Cohnella herbarum: one gene and its partners. The protein of the gene in region 3 binds, or shares a complex with, the protein of the main gene of each other region. Links are inferred from orthologs where the notes say so. Each region holds a gene or a part of one and is shown on either strand. Other genes may lie near its edges.

Region 1 (5,694 bases), 150 kb from region 3 along the record:
TGAAACAGAGCAAGGTGGCGACGTGTTCGTTCACTTCTCCGCTATTCAAATGGACGGTTACAAAGCTCTTGAAGAAGGCCAAACGGTTGAATTCGATATCGTTCAAGGAGCTAGAGGCCCTCAAGCAGCTAACGTTACTAGAGTGTAATCATTCCGGCGCATCCGCGTCGAACAATCATACAAGATGTGGATTACATGTAGCAATGTTTGCCACGTGCCCTGGAGAAATCCAGGGTTTTTTATTTTAAAGCTCCACCATCGTAACAATTTAGTCAAATATTCTGATAATTCAAATTTATTTTTGGAATGTTTTGAAACGTCAGCCCAGTGTGTGTTATCATAGAGTCATGCAAAGGAGGAGTGCCCCATGAAATACAACATTCGTGGTCAGCGTTTGGAAGTGACAGATGCTCTTCGAGAGTATGTGGAGAAGAAGCTGAGTCGACTGGAGCGATATTTTGAAGCACCTCCCCAATCTGATGTAAATGTAACCCTAAGCGTTACGAAAGGCCAACAAGCCATCGAGGTTACGATCCCTCTTCCAGGAGCGCTATTGCGGGCGGAGGAGAAACGCGAGGACATGTACGCATCGATTGACTTTGTAGTGGACAAACTCGAACGCCAAATTCGCAAACACAAAACGAAAATTAATCGCAATTTCCGTGAAGCCGGATCGGCAAGAGCTCTCTTTAAGGAAGACTTCGGCAATGGCAGCGGAGTTACGACGCTTGCCAGGGATGAAGAGGACGACCTCGAGCTCGTAAGGACGAAGAGATTCAATCTGAAGCCGATGGACGTGGAAGAAGCGATTCTCCAAATGAATCTGGTAGGTCATAACTTCTATGTATTCGCCAATACGGAGTCGAAGGAAGTCAGTGTCGTGTATCGTCGGAATGACGGGAAGTACGGGTTAATCGAATCCGCTGAATAAACTAATAAAACGTAAGCCTCGGCCGCTCATAGCCGGGGCTTTTTTGCGAATTGTATAATCGTTCGAACTGCATAGGTAATGAGCTGAAGGGGTTATACCCGAAAATATTGCTTAACCATCTAAATCATGATACGATCAATCTAGTTAGATATCACGGACGTGAAGCACACGCCGCTCGTTCTCCTAATCGGAGAATTGGGCGGCTTTTTCTGTTCACTTCATTTGTCCGCATCTGTTATAATTCTTTTAAGGAGCTGGTCCAATGGATGAAACGAAGGAAATCTTGTTGGCAATTAAACATGTCGTTGAAGTCATGGATGCGAAAATTACCGGGATTCAAAAGGATGTCGCAGTACTGAAAGAAGACGTCGCAGTACTGAAAGAGGATGTTGCAGTACTGAAAGAGGATGTTGCAGTACTGAAAGAGGACGTTGCGGTACTGAAAGAGGATGTTGCGGTACTGAAAGAGGATGTTGCAGTACTGAAAGAGGACGTTGCGGTACTGAAAGAGGACGTCGCCGTTCTGAAGACAGACGTAGCCGTCCTGAAAGAGGACGTCGCAGAATTGAAATCTGGTCAAGGCAGACACGATCGAGTACTAGAAACGTTAGCTCTTCATTCTTTAGAGCAAGAAACGATTATCCGGAAAATGCAACGGACCACATAAAGCAACTACGGCAAGCGTTCTCCATCGCAATTTCATAACCAAATAAATACTGCCGAACCAAGAAGCTTCTGCTCCCTATGCGGCAGTTTTTTTTGTACCCAAAACCCGCATTATTGTTGTTTTTCTTAACCTCCTTCCATTTCCAGATTCCCTTCCTTGCCCCAATTTCCCCAAACTGATAAAATGAGAAGATGTTGTTAGACCCGCGAGAGAGAGGGGTACATCCTATATGTTGGGACTTGTCAAAAAAATATTCGGAGATGCTAATGAACGTGAGGTGAAACGGCTCCTTAAAACCGTTGAACAGATTAACGGTTTGGAGTCATCAATCACCCCGCTGAGCGACGATCAGCTTCGCGCGAAGACGGATGAATTCCGTGGCCGCATCGCCAAAGGCGAGTCCTTGGATGACATTCTTCCAGAGGCGTTCGCAGTCGTAAGGGAAGCTTCCAAGCGCACGCTGAACATGCGCCATTTCGACGTACAGTTAATCGGGGGCATGGTTCTGCATCACGGCAAGATCGCCGAGATGAGAACCGGTGAAGGGAAGACGCTCGTCGGTACCTTGTCCGTGTACTTAAATGCGCTGCAAGGCGAAGGCGTACACGTTATCACGGTCAACGACTATTTGGCGCAACGCGATAGCGCACTTATGGGACAAATCTATTCCTTCCTTGGCATGACGGTCGGCTGTAACCTTCACGGGCTTTCCCATGAAGAGAAACAAGCCGCTTACGCGTGCGATATTACTTACGGTACGAACAATGAATTCGGGTTCGATTATTTGCGCGATAACATGGTTCTTTATAAGGAACAAATGGTGCAGCGTCCGCTTCACTACGCGATCATCGATGAAGTGGATTCCATTCTCGTCGACGAAGCACGGACTCCGCTCATTATTTCCGGCCAAGCCCAGAAATCGACGGAGCTCTATTACGCCGCCGATCGTTTGGTTAGCCGGCTTACCGATACCGAGGATTTCACAGTCGATATCAAATTGCGCAGCGTAGCCCTAACCGAAGCAGGGGTTACGAAGGTAGAACGCGCTTTTAACATCGAGAACTTATTCGCGCATGACAACGTGACGCTTAACCACCACGTCAATCAAGCGCTACGTGCTAGATATATTATGAAACGCGATGTCGACTACGTCGTTCAAGAAGACGAAGTTATTATCGTCGATGAGTTTACCGGACGTTTGATGGCCGGCCGTCGCTATAGCGAAGGTCTGCATCAAGCGATCGAAGCGAAGGAGCAGCTCACGGTTCAGAACGAGAGCATGACGCTCGCCACGATCACCTTCCAGAACTACTTCCGGATGTACGGCAAGCTTGCCGGCATGACCGGTACTGCGAAAACCGAGGAAGAGGAGTTCAAACGGATCTACGGCTTGGACGTTATCCAAGTGCCGACGAACCGTCCGATGATCCGTAACGACATTCCGGACGTTGTCTACAAGTCCGAGAACGGCAAGTACCGCGCGGTCGTCGAAGAAATCGTAAGACGGCATTCGACGGGACAACCCGTCCTCGTGGGTACCGTATCGATCGAGAATTCCGAGCGCATCTCGGATATGCTTAAGAAAAAAGGCGTCGCTCACCAAGTATTGAACGCCAAGTACCATGCCGAGGAAGCCGCGATTATCTCCAACGCCGGTCAATATAACACCGTTACGATCGCGACCAATATGGCCGGTCGCGGTACGGATATCCATCTTGGAGAGGGCGTAGCCGAAGTCGGCGGCCTTCATATCATGGGAACGGAACGCCACGAATCCCGCCGGATCGATAACCAATTGCGCGGACGCGCGGGTCGCCAAGGGGACCAAGGTTCGTCGCAATTTTATCTGTCGATGGAAGACGAGCTGATGCGCCGTTTCGGAGCGGACAATATTATGGGCATGATGGAGCGCCTCGGTTTCGACGAGGATTCTCCGATCGAGAGCAAGCTGATCTCGCGCGCGATCGAATCCGCGCAGAAGCGCGTCGAAGGCAACAACTTCGACACCCGCCGCATCGTGCTTCAGTACGATGACGTCATCAACCTGCAACGGGAGAAAATCTACGGAGACCGCCGCGCGATCCTGAATTCGGACAACATCCGCGACGTAATTACGGGCATGATTCGTTCCGTCATCACCCGCGCGGTGGACAGCCATTGTTCGGATAACGACGTTCCCGAAGATTGGGATATGGATAGCCTCGTCACTTATGCTCATCAACATTTCTTGCCGGAAGACCGGTTAAGCAAAGATGATCTGTGGGGCAAGGAAAAAGAAGAAATTATCGAGTTTCTCGTCGAGGGAGTCGATAAGCTGTACGATGAGCGCGAAGAATCGATCGGTATGGAAACGATGCGCGAATTCGAGAAGGTCGTCGTTCTCCGCGCCGTAGATAGCAAATGGATGGATCACATCGATTCGATGGATCACCTTCGTCAAGGGATTCATCTCAGGGCGTACGGCGGTAACGATCCGCTTCGCGAATACCAATTCGAAGGACATAACATGTTCCTCTCCATGATCGAACGGATCGAAGAAGAGATCACGATGTACATCATGAGAGCTCAAGTTCAGACGACGCCTAAGCGCGAAGCGGTAGCGGAAGGCCAAGCGGTCGATTCGAAAGCCGAGGAAGCGCCTAAGAAACCTAAGACCCGCAGCGCCAGCGCTGTAGGCCGTAACGATCCGTGCCCATGCGGTAGCGGCAAGAAATACAAATTGTGCCACGGTCGCATAGACTGATTCGCAAGCACAAGATTTTATGAGGTGATTTCAACATGTTCGAGCTAGACGTATCCGTTAAGCAAGATCTTCGTGGGAACGCGAAGCGACTTCAGCAACTCAGGGGGTCCCTTTGACTTAGATCTGAAGAAAGAACAGATCGAGAACTACGAAGTGAAAATGAGCGATCCGAACTTCTGGGACGACAACGAGAAAGCGCAAACCGTCATCGGCGAGATGAACGCGATCAAAGCGATCGTCGATCAATTCGAGGGTTTGGCGAACGAATGCCAGGACTTGCTGGATATGCTCGAGATTCTTGAAGAAGAAGCGGACGAATCGATGGCGACGGAATGGTCGGAGAGCGTCACGGGGTTAACGGCCAAAGTCGATTCCTTCGAGCTTCAGTTGCTGTTAAACCAACCGTACGACAAACTCGACGCCATCCTGGAGCTGCATCCGGGTGCCGGGGGTACCGAGTCTCAGGATTGGGCGCAAATGTTGTACCGGATGTATACGAGATGGGCCGAGAAGCGCGGCTTCAAGGTTGAACTGCTCGATTATCTTCCGGGCGACGAAGCGGGGATCAAGAGCGTAACGATCCTTGTCAAAGGCCACAACGCCTACGGCTACCTCAAGGCGGAGAAAGGCGTGCACCGACTGGTTAGGATATCTCCGTTCGACGCTTCGGGCAGACGGCATACTTCATTCGTATCTTGCGATGTCGTGCCGGAGATCAATGACGATATCCAGATCGAAATCCGTACCGAGGATTTGCGAGTCGATACGTACCGCGCTAGCGGTGCGGGCGGACAGCACATCAACAAGACGGATTCCGCGATTCGGATTACGCATTTACCGACGGGGATCGTCGTCGCTTGCCAAACGCAGCGTTCGCAGATTCAGAACCGCGATAAGGCGATGAAGATGCTCCAGTCCAAGCTATACGAGCTCAAGATTCAGGAGCAGCAGAAGGAATTGGCCGAGGTTCGTGGAGAACAGATGGATATCGCATGGGGCAGCCAGATCCGCTCCTACGTTTTCCACCCGTACAGCATGGTCAAGGATCACCGTACTTCCGTGGAAACGGGTAATATCGGCGCGGTAATGGACGGCGATCTAGATTCCTTTATCGACGGTTACTTACGTCATCAGATTAAGCAGGAAGTCCAATAAACACATAGCGATTCACGACGCTTCTCGCACCTATCCGGTGCGGGAAGTTTTTTTCTTTACTCGAAGATCATTACCGACTATAACTAAATAGGAGAATGTTACATCGAGTAGAAAAGGGGAACATAAGTGAGCAGGATTTGGAAATTCAATTTGTTTTTATTGGCTCTCATTATCATTGCGATTTTATATGTCATGTTC
Region 2 (5,224 bases), 1.6 Mb from region 3 along the record:
CGGCCGTGAGGGTGCCGAGAATAGAGAAAGCTAGCGACGCAACGAATAATTGCTTAGTCGTGAACCACTGCAGAAGAAAACCCGACACGGGAACGAGAATGCCGAGCGTCAGCAAATAACCCGTGGTCAACCACTGCGCGGTAGCAGGGGTAATGCTCAGTAATTCCATGAGATCGGTTAGCGCTACGTTAAGCGCCGTTTCGCTGAACAGGCCGATGAAGCCGCTAATGAGCAAAGCGATCATAATGGGTACGACTTTGAAAGGTTTGCCTGCTCCGTCTTGCGCAGGCTGATGTATGGTTGCCTCCATGAAATGCTCCTACCTCCGAATATCTGTCTATAGTTGTTGGGCGAGCACGTTGTCGAGATATAACCGCACATGTTTCGAAGCGTTCAGGATCGGCCGAGTGTCTCTCGCGGTCAGCGCCAAGTGGAGCGAACCTTCGAGCAGGGAAATGACCGTCATGGCCGTCTCGTCCGCTTGGGATTCGGCGATGCCGATCCGTTGCAGCGCCTCGGATACGATCGATTGCCACGTTAAGAACACGTCCTGCCAAGCCTCTCGAAGCCTCTCGTTAATGTAAGAAGCTTCTACCGCCGTCCAGAAGCTGAGCGGGAGGAAGCATTCGAAGTTTGTTTGATCCGCCTCTTGCGCCGTCTCTTCTACGAACAGTTGGATCGCTTGCGCAGGGTGCTCGTGGGCCGCGAACAAGCGATTCCATTTTGCGGCGACGAGGCTTTTCGTATGGCGGATGCACTCCAAAGCCAATTCCACTTTGCCTTCCGGAAAATAGTAATACAAGGAGCCCTTCGGGCATTGGCTTTCCTTGATGATCTGGTTTAGTCCCGTTCCGTGAAATCCTTGTTTGTTGAACAATCCCGCGGCCGTCTCGACGATCACTTCGCGAGAATTCGTTTTCTCCCGCAAGGGAAACCCTCCTTTTTTAGAAATTATAGCGATCGGTCTATATAATAAAACCAGAAAAACGCGGATAAAGTCAACTGGAATTTATTCATAAGAGTATTAAGAATAGGATGACCCCGTAGCATTGGGCAGTTACATGTAGATCGACGTTTTGTTAATATAGAGGGAGCGAACGAATAGGATTGGGGGCAAGGCGCAATGGAAATCAGACAGTTAAGATCGGAAGAATTCGAGGATAGGACGGCGTTATCGCAATTCGCGTTTCAATATCATTTAACGCCGGAAGAGAAGGAGTCCAAGCGACTTAACTATCGTCCGGAGCAGGACTGGGGCGCATTCGACGAACGGGGAGAGCTGCTGTCCGCAATGCTGATCATTCCTTTGGAAGCATGGGTTCAAGGACGGAAGCTGGCCATGGGCGGGGTAGCGGGCGTTGCGACCTGGCCGGAAGCGAGAAGGCGGGGATGCGTAAGCAAGCTTCTCGTGCACGGATTCGATACGATGAGAAAGAACGGCCAAACGATCAGTATGCTGCACCCTTTCGCTTTTCCTTTTTACCGCAAATATGGATACGAAATGACCGTCGAACGGAAGAAATATTCGATCGAAACGAAACAACTGCCAGCGCGCCAAGAAACGCCGGGACAAGTGAAGCGGATGATGAAACCGGACATCGAGATTCTGAACGCCGTCTACTCATCGTACGCCTCGCGTTATAGCGGAAACCTGGTTCGGACGCAGGATTGGTGGGAGAATCGGATTTTGAAGAAATCGGGCGCTTTTGCCGTCTATTCCAACGAGAACGGTCAACCGGAAGGGTATGTTTTCTACCAGATCGCGGACGGTAAAATGACGATTCACGAGTGGGTAAGCACGAATGAAGCTTCGCGCACGGCGTTGTGGACTTTTGTCGCCAATCACGATTCAATGATCGACGAGGTCACGTTAATCGCGCCGATCGATGATCCGCTGCCGTTCCTATTATCCGACCCCCGGATCAAGCAGGAGGTGATTCCGTATTTCATGTCGCGGATCGTGGATGCGGAAGCTTTTGTACGGGAATATGCTTGGGATGAGAGTGCCGGAGGCGAACGGGAGGAAGAGGTCGCGATAAACTTATCGGATGCTCATGCGCCGTGGAACAATGGTATTTTCCGCTTGGTTTGGAGCGCTGGAGGTTCGGCAAGGTTGGAGAGGCTTGAAGGCCAATCGTACGAGCAAGCAGCATCAAGCGGGGAAGCGGTGTCTTGCGATATTCAAGCGTTGACGGCGATGCTGCTGGGCAATCGGAAGCCGTCGTTCTTGCGGGAAGTCGGGCGAATAAGCGGACCTGTGGCTAAAGTGAAGTTGCTGGAACGACATATTTCCGAACGGACGACGCATCTGATGGATTTCTTCTAAAGACGGCTTAGTCGGGGGAAAATGGGGAAGCTGGGCGGAACCTGGCGATTTATCTTAGAATAGGGGAACAATGTAAGTTGTTGTCTTTTAAAGCGATGGTTGTCAACCCGATGGGCATTGTGATAAAATGAAAATACTGTTTTTGTAACGGGATTTGGGAGGTGTAAACGATGGACGTCGTTCTTAAAATAATTTTGGTTATTTTCTCGTTAGGACTTATTGCAGTCGTTCTGCTGCAACGCGGTAAGAGCGCAGGCTTGTCGGGCGCAATCTCCGGCGGAGCAGAGCAGCTGTTCGGCAAACAGAAGGCCCGCGGTATCGATTTGTTCTTGCAACGCTTGACGATCGGATTGGCGGTCGGTTTCTTCATCCTTTCTTTGGTGGTTGCTTATTTCGTGAAAAACTAACGGGATGAGATCAGGCAGGGAGCGCGAGCTTCCTGCTTTTTTTGTGCGAATGCGCATGAGGCGGGCAGGTACATCCGGTTGCCGAGGACGCAAAGTGTGTATACTATACGTAGGACGAGGTGATACGGATGCCGATGTGCACAGAGCAGGAGCTGCTCGATTTCATGCGGGAAACCGCCTATAAACCGTTAACTTATAAAGAATTGGAAAAGCATTTCGGCATAGAGGATGCCGTTGAATTCAAAGCTTTCCTTCGCTTGCTGACCGAGATGGAGCAAGACGGCAAGATTCTGCTAACCCGTACGGATCGCTATGGCGTTCCGGAACGGATGAATTTGCTGCGGGGACGAATTCAATCCCATCCGAAAGGTTTTGCGTTCTTGATTCCGGATGACAAAGAGCATCCCGATCTCTACATTCATGCCAACGACATGAAGGGGACGATGAACGGGGATATCGTGCTGGCGCGTGTGTCCGCCAAGAACGAGAACGGCAAGCTGGAAGGCGAGATCGTTCGCATCGTGAAGCGGGCGGTGACGCAGGTCGTCGGCGTTTTCCAGAATCACGAGAGCTACGGCTTCGTTGTACCGGACGACAAACGGATTAATAAGGATATTTTTATCCGCAGCGAAGGTTTCAAGGGCGCGGTGACCGGACAGAAGGTCGTCGTTAACATCCTTACATATCCGGAAGGACGTTCCGCGGCGGAAGGCGAGATCGTCGAAGTTCTCGGCCACAAAGATGATCCGGGAGTCGATATCCTCAGCATCATCCGCAAGCATGGCTTGCCTGAAAGTTTCCCGGGCGACGTGCTCGAGGAAGCGGATGCGGCACCCGATACGATTACCGAAGAGGAGATCGTGCAACAAGGGCGTCGCGACTTACGCGATAAAGTCATCGTAACGATTGACGGCGAAGATGCCAAAGATCTGGACGATGCGGTTAACGTGGAAAGATTGGCTAACGGAAATCTTGTGCTGGGCGTTCATATCGCCGACGTGAGCTATTACGTGCGCGAGAAATCGAAGCTGGATGAAGAAGCTTACAATCGGGGCTGCAGCGTCTACCTGGTGGACAGGGTAATTCCGATGCTTCCGCACCGGTTATCCAACGGAATTTGTTCCTTGAATCCGCAGGTGGATCGACTGACGATGTCTTGCGAGATGGAATTCGAGCCGGGGACGATGAAGCAGGTTCGCCATGATATTTTCACGAGCGTTATACGGACGACGGAGAGAATGACTTATACGAACGTCCGTAAAATATTGAACGACGAGGATCCGGAAGTGACGGAGCGATACTCCGAGCTGGTGGATACTTTTAAGCTGATGCGCGAGCTGGCAATGGGGCTTCGCGATATGCGGATGCGCCGCGGCGCGATCGATTTCGAATTCCAGGAAGCGAAGGTTATCGTCGACGAACAGGGCAAGCCGATCGAGATCGTGAAGCGGGAGCGTTCGATCGCGGAGCAGATCATCGAAGAATTCATGCTCGTGGCGAACGAGACGGTAGCGGAGCATTTTCACTGGTTGAAGGTTCCGTTTATTTATCGGATTCATGAGGAGCCTTCTAACGAGAAACTGATGACGTTCATGCAGTTCGCGGGCAATTTCGGTTATGCCGTGCGCGGCAAAGGAAATACCGTGCATCCGCGGGCGCTTCAGACGTTGCTCGAAGAGATTCAAGGCACGAAGGAAGAAACCGTGCTCAGCACGATGATGCTGCGTTCGATGAAACAAGCGAAGTACGACGCGGAAAGTCTCGGACATTTCGGATTGGCTGCGGAATATTACTCTCACTTTACTTCGCCGATTCGTCGTTACCCGGATTTGGCTATCCATCGCGTTATGCGCGAGGTGCTGGAGAACGGCGGCACTTTGCCGGATAATCGCTTCGATTCATTGAACGCGCGGATGCCGGATATCGCTTCCCAATCTTCGGAGCGCGAACGCGTAGCGGTCGATGCCGAGCGGGATACCGAGAAGCTGAAGAAGGCCGAGTTCATGCTCGACAAGATCGGCGAAGAGTTCGTCGGCATTATTAGCGGCGTAACAAGCTTCGGCATGTTCATCGAGCTGGAAAATACAGTGGAAGGCTTAATTCGTCTAAGCGATATGACGGACGATTACTACCATTTCCATGAGCTTCATATGGCATTGATCGGCGAGCGCACGTCGAAGATATACCGGATCGGCGACGAGGTGAAAATCCGCGTCGGCCGCGTGAACATGAGCGACCATACGATCGATTTCGAGATGGTCGACATGAAGTCGCGTAGCGGCAGCCGCGTGAGTTTCGTCGACGCGCGCGGACCGGGCGGTTTCGACCGGAAGCGGAAGAAGCTGAACGCGGCGGGTCGGTTCGTTGGCGTCGGCGGTGGCGGCGACGGAGGCCGCGGTCGCGGCGGGCGCGGCGGTAAGCCGGGCGGCGGCGCTAAAGGCGTGCGGCCGGACGATCGGGGCGCGAGCGCCGGCGATGGCGGCAAGTTCGG
Region 3 (7,438 bases):
CGTATGTCCATGCGGAATCGCCGTGATAGCCTTGGTACTGTGCGCCGATGTCGATGCTGATGATGTCGCCTTCTACGAGCTTCCGCGGTCCGGGGAACCCATGAACAAGTTCCTCGTTCGTCGAAGCGCATATGCTGGCCGGAAAACCGTTATAACCTTTGAAAGAAGGAACAGCACCTTGGCTGCGGATGAAAGTATCGGCTATCCGATCCAATTCAGCGGTAGTTACACCAGGCACGACCGCCTGTTTCATCAGGCGATGCGTCTCTGCTACAATCCGTCCCGCCTCGCGCATCAAGTTTAACTCTTTATCAGACTTGATTACGATCATGGCCGATTACCCTCTGAGAAGGGAAGCGATATCGGTCGTAACCGCATCGATGTCCTTCTCCCCGTCTACTTCACGGAGCGAACCTTTGTCGCCGTAATACGTTAGAAGCGGTGCCGTCTTGCTCGTATACTCATCAAGGCGAGTGCCCACTTTTTCTTCCGTATCGTCGGAACGCTGATACAGCTCTCCCCCGTCTTTATCGCAGATGCCTTCCTGCTTAGGAGGGTTGAAAATAACGTGATACGTCGAGCCGCAAGATTTGCAAATCCTTCTCCCCGTTAAGCGGGCCAACAGAAAACCGCGATCCACTTTGAGGTTAATGACATGATCAATCTTTCGTCCCATTTCGGCTAGCATTCCATCAAGAGCTTCGGCTTGCGCGATTGTCCGCGGAAAACCGTCCAACAAAAACCCGTTGGCGCAATCTTCTGCAGCCAGACGATCGCGAACGATGCCGTTCGTCACTTCATCCGGAACGAGAAGGCCTTGGTCGACGTACTCCTTGGCCTTCTGTCCGAGCGGCGTGCCTTGCTTCATGGCTAAACGAAACGCATCACCGGTAGAGATGTGCGGAATGCCGAATTGCTCGACGATCCGTTCTGCCTGCGTTCCTTTACCGGCGCCAGGAGGCCCCATAAACAAAATGTTCATTGTTGTTCCTCCTGCCCGTCTCAGTGATTACTTGTTGATAAAGCCTTTGTAGTGACGTTTGATCAGTTGGCTCTCGATCTGTTTCATCGTCTCAAGAGCAACGCCGATAACGATCAACAACGAAGTACCGCCCAATTGTACGGATTTCGGCAAGCCTGCCAACGAACCGAAGAATACCGGAAGTACCGAGATTAGAGCCAAGAAAACCGCGCCTGCCAGCGTAATGCGGGTAATTACGCGCATCAAGAAGCCAGCCGTCGGCTTGCCGGGACGAATACCCGGAATATAGCCACCGTTCTTCTTCATGTTATCCGCAAGTTGTTGCGGATTGAATTGAACGAACGTATAGAAGAAAGTGAATCCGATGATCAACAAGATGTACAATACCATGCCTAGCGGCTTGTCATAGTACATATGGTTGATAACCCATTGCGCCCAATCTTTGTTCGCCCAGAACTGAGCGATCGTGATCGGGAACATCAAGAGCGAAACCGCAAAAATTACCGGTATTACGCCCGCGCCATTCACTTTAAGAGGAATGTGCGTCGATTGGCCGCCGTACATTTTCTGTCCGACAACCCGTTTCGCGTATTGTACTGGAATTTTACGTACGCCCTGTTGGATGAAGATAACTCCCGCGATAATCAGAACGATTACGAGCAGGATAATAACCACCTTAACGATGCTAAGGAACAATTGACTGGAATCCGTAAATTGATCCGCATAGATTTCGCGAGCGTGCTTCGGAATTGACGCAACGATTGCCGCGAAGATCAAGATCGAGATACCGTTACCGATACCCTTCTCGTTGATTTGCTCCCCCAACCACATTAGGAAGGCGGTACCCGCGGTCAATACGATCGCAATCATAAGATACGTTGCCGTATTCGCGTCGATGACCATATCGTAGTTATACATCCGGTTAAAGCCGATAGCCGTTGCAAAAGCTTGGATAAGCCCCAAAACAATCGTTCCGTAACGAGTGATCTGAGCGAGCTTGCGTTTACCGTTCTCGCCTTCCTTCTGCCATTCCGAGAACTTCGGAATAACGTCCATGGAAAGGAGTTGAACGATGATCGAAGCCGTGATGTACGGCGTAATCCCCAGAGCGAAAATGGAGAAGTTGAACAAAGCACCGCCAGAGAAGGTGTTCAGAAGGCCGAACAGGTCAGTGCCTGTTTGGTCGGCCATCGTGAGAACGTCCTTGTTAATGTTCGGAACCGGAATAAAGGAACCGATTCGATATACAAACAGGATGAAAAGGGTGAACAGGATCCTTCTGCGAAGGTCCTCGACTTTCCAAATGTTAGTTATGGTCGCGAACATTAGATCACCTCGGTTTTACCGCCGGCGGCCTGAATTTTTTCTGCTGCAGACTGAGAGAACTTATGAGCTTTAACAGTCAGCTGCACGTTCAGATCGCCATTGCCCAGAATTTTAATTCCGTCTTTTGGATTTTTGAGAATCCCTTCGTTAAGAAGCAATTCTGGAGTCACTTCTGTACCAGCTTCAAAACGGTTCAGCTGATCAAGATTGACAATCGCAAAGACCGTTGCAAAACGATCATTGTTAAATCCGCGCTTCGGTACCCGACGGTACAATGGGTTTTGTCCACCCTCGAAACCGGGACGTACACCGCCACCGGAACGAGCGTTTTGCCCTTTGTGACCGCGACCTGACGTTTTGCCGAGACCGCTACCGGCTCCGCGTCCTACCCGCTTACGGGTAAACGTCGAGCCTTCGTTCGGAGATAGCTCATGCAATTTCATCGTACGTCGCACCTCCTTGAAAATTATGCTTGATTTACTTAAACTTCTTTGACTTCTACCAAATGGATAACCGTATTGATCATGCCGCGAGTCGCGACATTGTCTTCTCTTACTACGGACGTATGCAACTTGCCGAGGCCCAGAGATTTCACCGTTGCACGTTGATTCTCAGGACGGCCGATCAAGCTACGAACGAGGGTAATTTGAAGCTGTGCCATCTGTTTCCCCTCCTTAACGGAATAGCTCTGCTACGGTTTTGCCGCGCAGTTTCGCTACGTCTTCGGCGCGTTTGAGGCGGGATAAACCTTCCAACGTCGCATTGACCATGTTAATGGAGTTGGAGGAACCCAGCGATTTCGTCAAAATATCGCCGACTCCAGCAAGTTCGAGCACCGCGCGGACAGGACCGCCCGCGATAACGCCCGTACCTTCGGATGCTGGTTTCAGCAGCACTTTGCCGGCGCCGAAACTTCCCGTAACGGCGTGTGGAATTGTCGTTCCAACGAGTGGTACGAATACAAGATTTTTCTTAGCGTCATCGACGCCCTTACGGATTGCGTCTGGAACTTCGGAAGCTTTACCGATTCCGGCGCCAACCCATCCTTTGCCGTCTCCGACAACGACGAGTGCGCTGAAACTAAAGCGACGTCCGCCTTTGACGACTTTGGAGACACGATTGATTTGAACCATTTTTTCGGTTAGTTCCAATGTATTCGGATCTACACGCAAGTCGTTTACCTCCTTGTGAAAAAGTAATTAAAACTGTAATCCGGCTTCGCGTGCAGCGTCCGCCAGTGCTTGAATACGTCCGTGATACAAGTAACCGCCACGATCGAACACGACGTTATTGTATCCTTTATCAATTGCGCGTTTAGCGATCAATTCGCCAACTTTGCGAGCAGACTCGACGTTGCCGCCGTTACCTACTTCAGCAAGCTCTTTGTCAACCGTAGATGCGCTAGCAAGCGTTACGCCTTTAACGTCATCGATCAGTTGAGCATAGATATGCTTGGAAGAACGGAACACGGACAGACGTGGACGTTCGTTAGTCCCGCTGATTTTCTTACGTACCCGAAGGTGCCGTTTGAGACGAGCTTTATTCTTATCGGCTTTAGTAATCATCCGCATGGTTCACTCCTTTCGTGTTCGTTGCTTAAAGTGCAACCGTTATAAGCAACGTTCGTTGCGTTCGGTTGTCACGTGCGGCATTAAGCCGCATTAAGCTTACTTCTTCTTACCGGCCTTACCTTCTTTACGAATAATGCGTTCGCCTTCGTACTTGATTCCTTTACCTTTATACGGCTCCGGAGGACGAACAGCGCGGATCTTAGCAGCAATTTCACCGACGGCTTCTTTATCGATGCCTTTAACGATGATTTTGTTTTGTGCCGGCACTTCGAATTCAATGCCGCTAGCCGGTACGATTTCGACCGGGTGAGAGTAACCAACGTTCAATACCAGCTTCTCGCCGGATTTACTAGCACGGTAACCTACACCTACCAGATCAAGGTTTCTGATGTAACCTTCGGTTACGCCGTTTACCATGTTGGCAACTACGCTGCGAGTCGTGCCGTGCAGCGAGCGGTGAAGTTTGTTATCGGAAGGACGTTCAACAGTAATAACATCGGACTCGTAGGAAACCTTCATATCGCTGTGAAGTACGCGGGACAAAGTTCCTTTAGGTCCTTTAATCGTAATTACGTTGTTGTCCAGGTTCACGTTCACGCCGTTAGGCACCTGAATCGGTTTGCGTCCAATACGGGACATAGGTACACCTCCAATCGTGTGACAGTTAAATTACCAAACGTAGCAAAGCACTTCTCCGCCGGACTTCCCTTGACGGGCTTCCTTATCGGTGATGATGCCTTTAGATGTGGAAATGATCGCGATGCCGAGGCCACCCAACACACGCGGTACTTCAGTAGATTTCGTATAAACGCGCAAACCTGGTTTGCTAATGCGTTTAAGACCCGTGATAACGCGCTCGTTGTTCGCACCGTATTTCAAGAAAATGCGGATCAAACCTTGCTTGTTATCTTCTACATATTCAGCGTCGCGGATAAAACCTTCACGTTTCAGGATTTCAGCAATTTGCTTCTTAACCGTAGACGCAGGCAATTCCACCGACTCATGACGCACGAGATTCGCGTTGCGAATCCTCGTCAACATATCTGCAATAGGATCAGACATAACCATGGGGTAAACCTCCTTCCCGAACTAGGCTGATTACCAGCTCGCTTTTTTGACGCCAGGAATCTGGCCTTTATATGCCAATTCACGGAAACAGATCCGGCAGATCTTGAATTTTTGCAAAACGGAATGCGGACGTCCGCAACGTTCGCAACGCGTGTAAGCCTGGACTTTAAACTTCGGCGTACGCTGTTGCTTGATTTTCATCGACGTTTTTGCCACTTGCTTTCACACCTCCATTAGAATACCTTTTGCTCATTGACCGGGCTATCGTCACTTCGCAAACGGCATACCCAATTGGGTGAGCAGCTCACGCGCTTCTTCGTCCGATTGTGCAGTCGTTACGATGACGATATCCATCCCGCGAACTTTATCAATCTTGTCATACTCGATTTCCGGGAAAATCAATTGTTCTTTCAAACCGAGCGTGTAGTTTCCGCGGCCATCGAACGATTTGGTCGATACGCCGTGAAAGTCACGTACGCGAGGAAGAGAAATGTTGAACAATTTATCCAGGAAGTAATACATCCGTTCGCCACGAAGCGTTACTTTAACGCCGATCGGCAAGTTCTCACGCAAGCGGAAGCCCGCGATCGATTTTTTGGAGCGAGTGATTACCGGCTTTTGACCAACAATCTTCTGCATGTCCTCTACCGCGAAATCCATGATTTTGGAGTTCGAAACCGCTTCGCCGACACCCATGTTCAGGACGACTTTCTCGATTTTCGGCACTTGCATGACGGATTTGTAGCTAAACTTCTGCATAAGAGCAGGAGTGATTTCATTCAGGAAACGTTCCTTCATTCTTGCTGCCATGAGTCACAGTGACCTCCTTTCCGTTCTTACTGCGATTAGTCGATCAGTTCTCCGGAGCGTTTAGCTACCCGGACTTTTTTGCCGTTATCAAGCGTTTTGCTGCCAACGCGAGTTGGTTTGCCGCTTTTAGGATCGATATGCATCACGTTAGACACGTGAATCGGCGCTTCGCGCTCGATGATACCGCCTTGTTGGTTCGTTGGGTTTGGACGCGTATGGCGTTTCACCATATTGACGCCCTCGACAAGTACGCGATTTTCGCGCGGATACGCTGCGATAATGCGGCCTTTCTTGCCTTTGTCTTTGCCCGAGATGACGATGATGTTATCGTCTTTTTTCACGTGCAGTTTATTGTTGTGCGATTCAAGCACTTTTTTCAGACGGGGCATGGGTACACCTCCTTGAGTGTTTCTCCATCGGTGCGTTCCGGAATGTTAGAGAACTTCCGGTGCCAGGGAAATGATTTTCATGAAGTCGTGTTCGCGAAGCTCACGGGCAACTGGTCCGAAGATCCGGGTACCGCGCGGGCTCTTGTCTTCTTTAACGATTACAGCAGCGTTCTCGTCGAACGCGATGTAAGATCCGTCTTTACGGCGTACCGAACGTTTCGTACGAACGATAACGCATTTGACTACGTCGCCTTTTTTGACAACGCCGCCTGGTGTTGCTTGTTTAACGGAGCATACGATCATATCACCGATATGTCCTACGCGGCGTCCTGTGCCACCAAGCACGCGGATACACATCAATTCTTTCGCGCCGGAGTTGTCGGCAACGGCCAGACGCGTAAACGGTTGAATCATCGCAAGGTCCTCCTTTCAGTTACAGGTGAGAGTCTCTTAGGCCAATACGGCTTTCTCGACGATTTCGACCAAGCGCCATGTTTTGTCTTTCGACAAAGGGCGGGTCTCCATGATTCTCACTGTGTCGCCGATTTTTGCATCATTAGTTTCGTCATGCGCTTTGAATTTCTTCGTGTATTTAATCCGTTTGTGGTACAAGCTGTGTTTTTTGTACGTTTCAACAGCTACCACAATCGTTTTATCCATTTTGTCGCTGACGACCTTACCAATCTGCACTTTACGATTGTTGTTGCGTTCGCTCATGGTAATCCTCCTTTTCCCGGGTTTTAGCCGATGCCGAGTTCACGCTCGCGCAAAATGGTTTTAGCCCGAGCAATTTCTTTCCGCAGATCGCCAAGGCGGTGCGGGTTATCCAGTTGGCCAGTAGCCAGTTGGAAGCGGAGGTTGAACAGCTCATCCTTGAAGCCGGCGATCTTCTGTTCGAGTTCCGCCGATGTCAGGTTGCGAAATTCACTGGCTTTCATTTGCTTCACCACCCAGTTCTTCACGTTTCACAAACTTCGTCTTGATCGGCAACTTGTGCGCAGCAAGACGCATCGCTTCACGTGCGATCTCCTCGGATACGCCTGCGAGCTCGAACAATACTTTGCCCGGTTTCACAACGGCAACCCATGCTTCTACGTTACCTTTACCGCTACCCATCCGAACCTCAAGAGGTTTTTGGGTGATCGGTTTCGAAGGGAAAATTTTGATCCAAACTTTACCGCCCCGTTTAATATAACGAGTCATCGCGATACGCGCAGCCTCGATTTGACGGTTCGTTATCCAAGAAGGCTCCATTGCTTGCAGACCGTATTCGCCGAAGTGAACTTCAGCGC

The links. Proteins that work in one complex are often made in the same cells at the same time.
Region 1: the proteins of secY (region 3) and secA are in contact, whole or in part, in a crystal structure (PDB 3DIN), measured with the Thermotoga maritima proteins. The link is inferred for Cohnella herbarum from one-to-one orthologs. Residues at the interface, in WP_004081795.1 of Thermotoga maritima: Glu108, Gly109, Glu110, Glu111, Ala236, Glu237, Arg238, Arg239, Ile240, Thr241, Ile242, Gln243, Tyr244, Ala245, Arg246, Arg247, Val248, Thr249, Gly250, Arg251, Arg252, Val253, Tyr254, Gly256, Ala257, Ser258, Thr259, Tyr260, Leu261, Pro262; in WP_004082002.1 of Thermotoga maritima: Glu261, Ala262, Arg263, Lys300, Ala301, Arg302, Thr303, Ile304, Ile305, Leu323, Tyr324, Asp325, Pro326, Val329, Ser330, Tyr333, Ile336, Lys340, Phe345, Val349, Glu363, Phe364, Tyr374, Ser375, Gly376, Gly377, Glu393, Ile395, Thr482, Ser483.
Region 2: secY (region 3) and secG share a complex: the UniProt entries of both Escherichia coli proteins name them as parts of the sec protein translocase complex. The link is inferred for Cohnella herbarum from one-to-one orthologs.

What each region holds. Positions count from the first base shown.
Region 1 is NZ_CP051680.1:4,638,429-4,644,122, reverse strand. What follows is about bases 1,451-4,584. They hold secA (preprotein translocase subunit SecA), read left to right. Parts: upstream 1,451-1,827; coding sequence 1,828-4,341; downstream 4,342-4,584. Other genes in these bases: HH215_RS19790 (hypothetical protein), read left to right, coding at 1,451-1,598. Outside these bases: HH215_RS19800 (cold shock domain-containing protein), read left to right, coding at 1-148; hpf (ribosome hibernation-promoting factor, HPF/YfiA family), read left to right, coding at 368-931; more of HH215_RS19790, read left to right, coding at 1,194-1,450; HH215_RS19775 (hypothetical protein), read left to right, coding at 5,623-5,694. UniProt on the Escherichia coli protein: Required for protein export, interacts with the SecYEG preprotein conducting channel.
Region 2 is NZ_CP051680.1:6,056,427-6,061,650, forward strand. Bases 1,451-4,114 are described here. They hold secG (preprotein translocase subunit SecG), read left to right. Parts: upstream 1,451-2,496; coding sequence 2,497-2,733; downstream 2,734-4,114. Other genes in these bases: HH215_RS25880 (GNAT family N-acetyltransferase), read left to right, coding at 1,451-2,326; rnr (ribonuclease R), read left to right, coding at 2,868-4,114. Also shown: HH215_RS25870 (DHA2 family efflux MFS transporter permease subunit), read right to left, coding at 1-310; HH215_RS25875 (TetR/AcrR family transcriptional regulator), read right to left, coding at 338-928; more of HH215_RS25880, read left to right, coding at 1,124-1,450; more of rnr, read left to right, coding at 4,115-5,224. UniProt on the Escherichia coli protein: Subunit of the protein translocation channel SecYEG. Overexpression of some hybrid proteins has been thought to jam the protein secretion apparatus resulting in cell death; while this may be true it also results in FtsH-mediated degradation of SecY.
Region 3 is NZ_CP051680.1:4,486,269-4,493,706, forward strand. Bases 160-3,065 are described here. They hold secY (preprotein translocase subunit SecY), read right to left. Parts: upstream 2,309-3,065; coding sequence 1,010-2,308; downstream 160-1,009. Other genes in these bases: map (type I methionyl aminopeptidase), read right to left, coding at 160-331; HH215_RS19085 (adenylate kinase), read right to left, coding at 338-982; rplO (50S ribosomal protein L15), read right to left, coding at 2,308-2,751; rpmD (50S ribosomal protein L30), read right to left, coding at 2,790-2,969; rpsE (30S ribosomal protein S5), read right to left, coding at 2,983-3,065. Also shown: more of map, read right to left, coding at 1-159; more of rpsE, read right to left, coding at 3,066-3,480; rplR (50S ribosomal protein L18), read right to left, coding at 3,508-3,873; rplF (50S ribosomal protein L6), read right to left, coding at 3,976-4,518; rpsH (30S ribosomal protein S8), read right to left, coding at 4,549-4,947; HH215_RS19125 (type Z 30S ribosomal protein S14), read right to left, coding at 4,978-5,163; rplE (50S ribosomal protein L5), read right to left, coding at 5,215-5,757; rplX (50S ribosomal protein L24), read right to left, coding at 5,793-6,146; rplN (50S ribosomal protein L14), read right to left, coding at 6,192-6,560; rpsQ (30S ribosomal protein S17), read right to left, coding at 6,597-6,863; rpmC (50S ribosomal protein L29), read right to left, coding at 6,887-7,084; rplP (50S ribosomal protein L16), read right to left, coding at 7,071-7,438. UniProt on the Escherichia coli protein: The central subunit of the protein translocation channel SecYEG. Consists of two halves formed by TMs 1-5 and 6-10.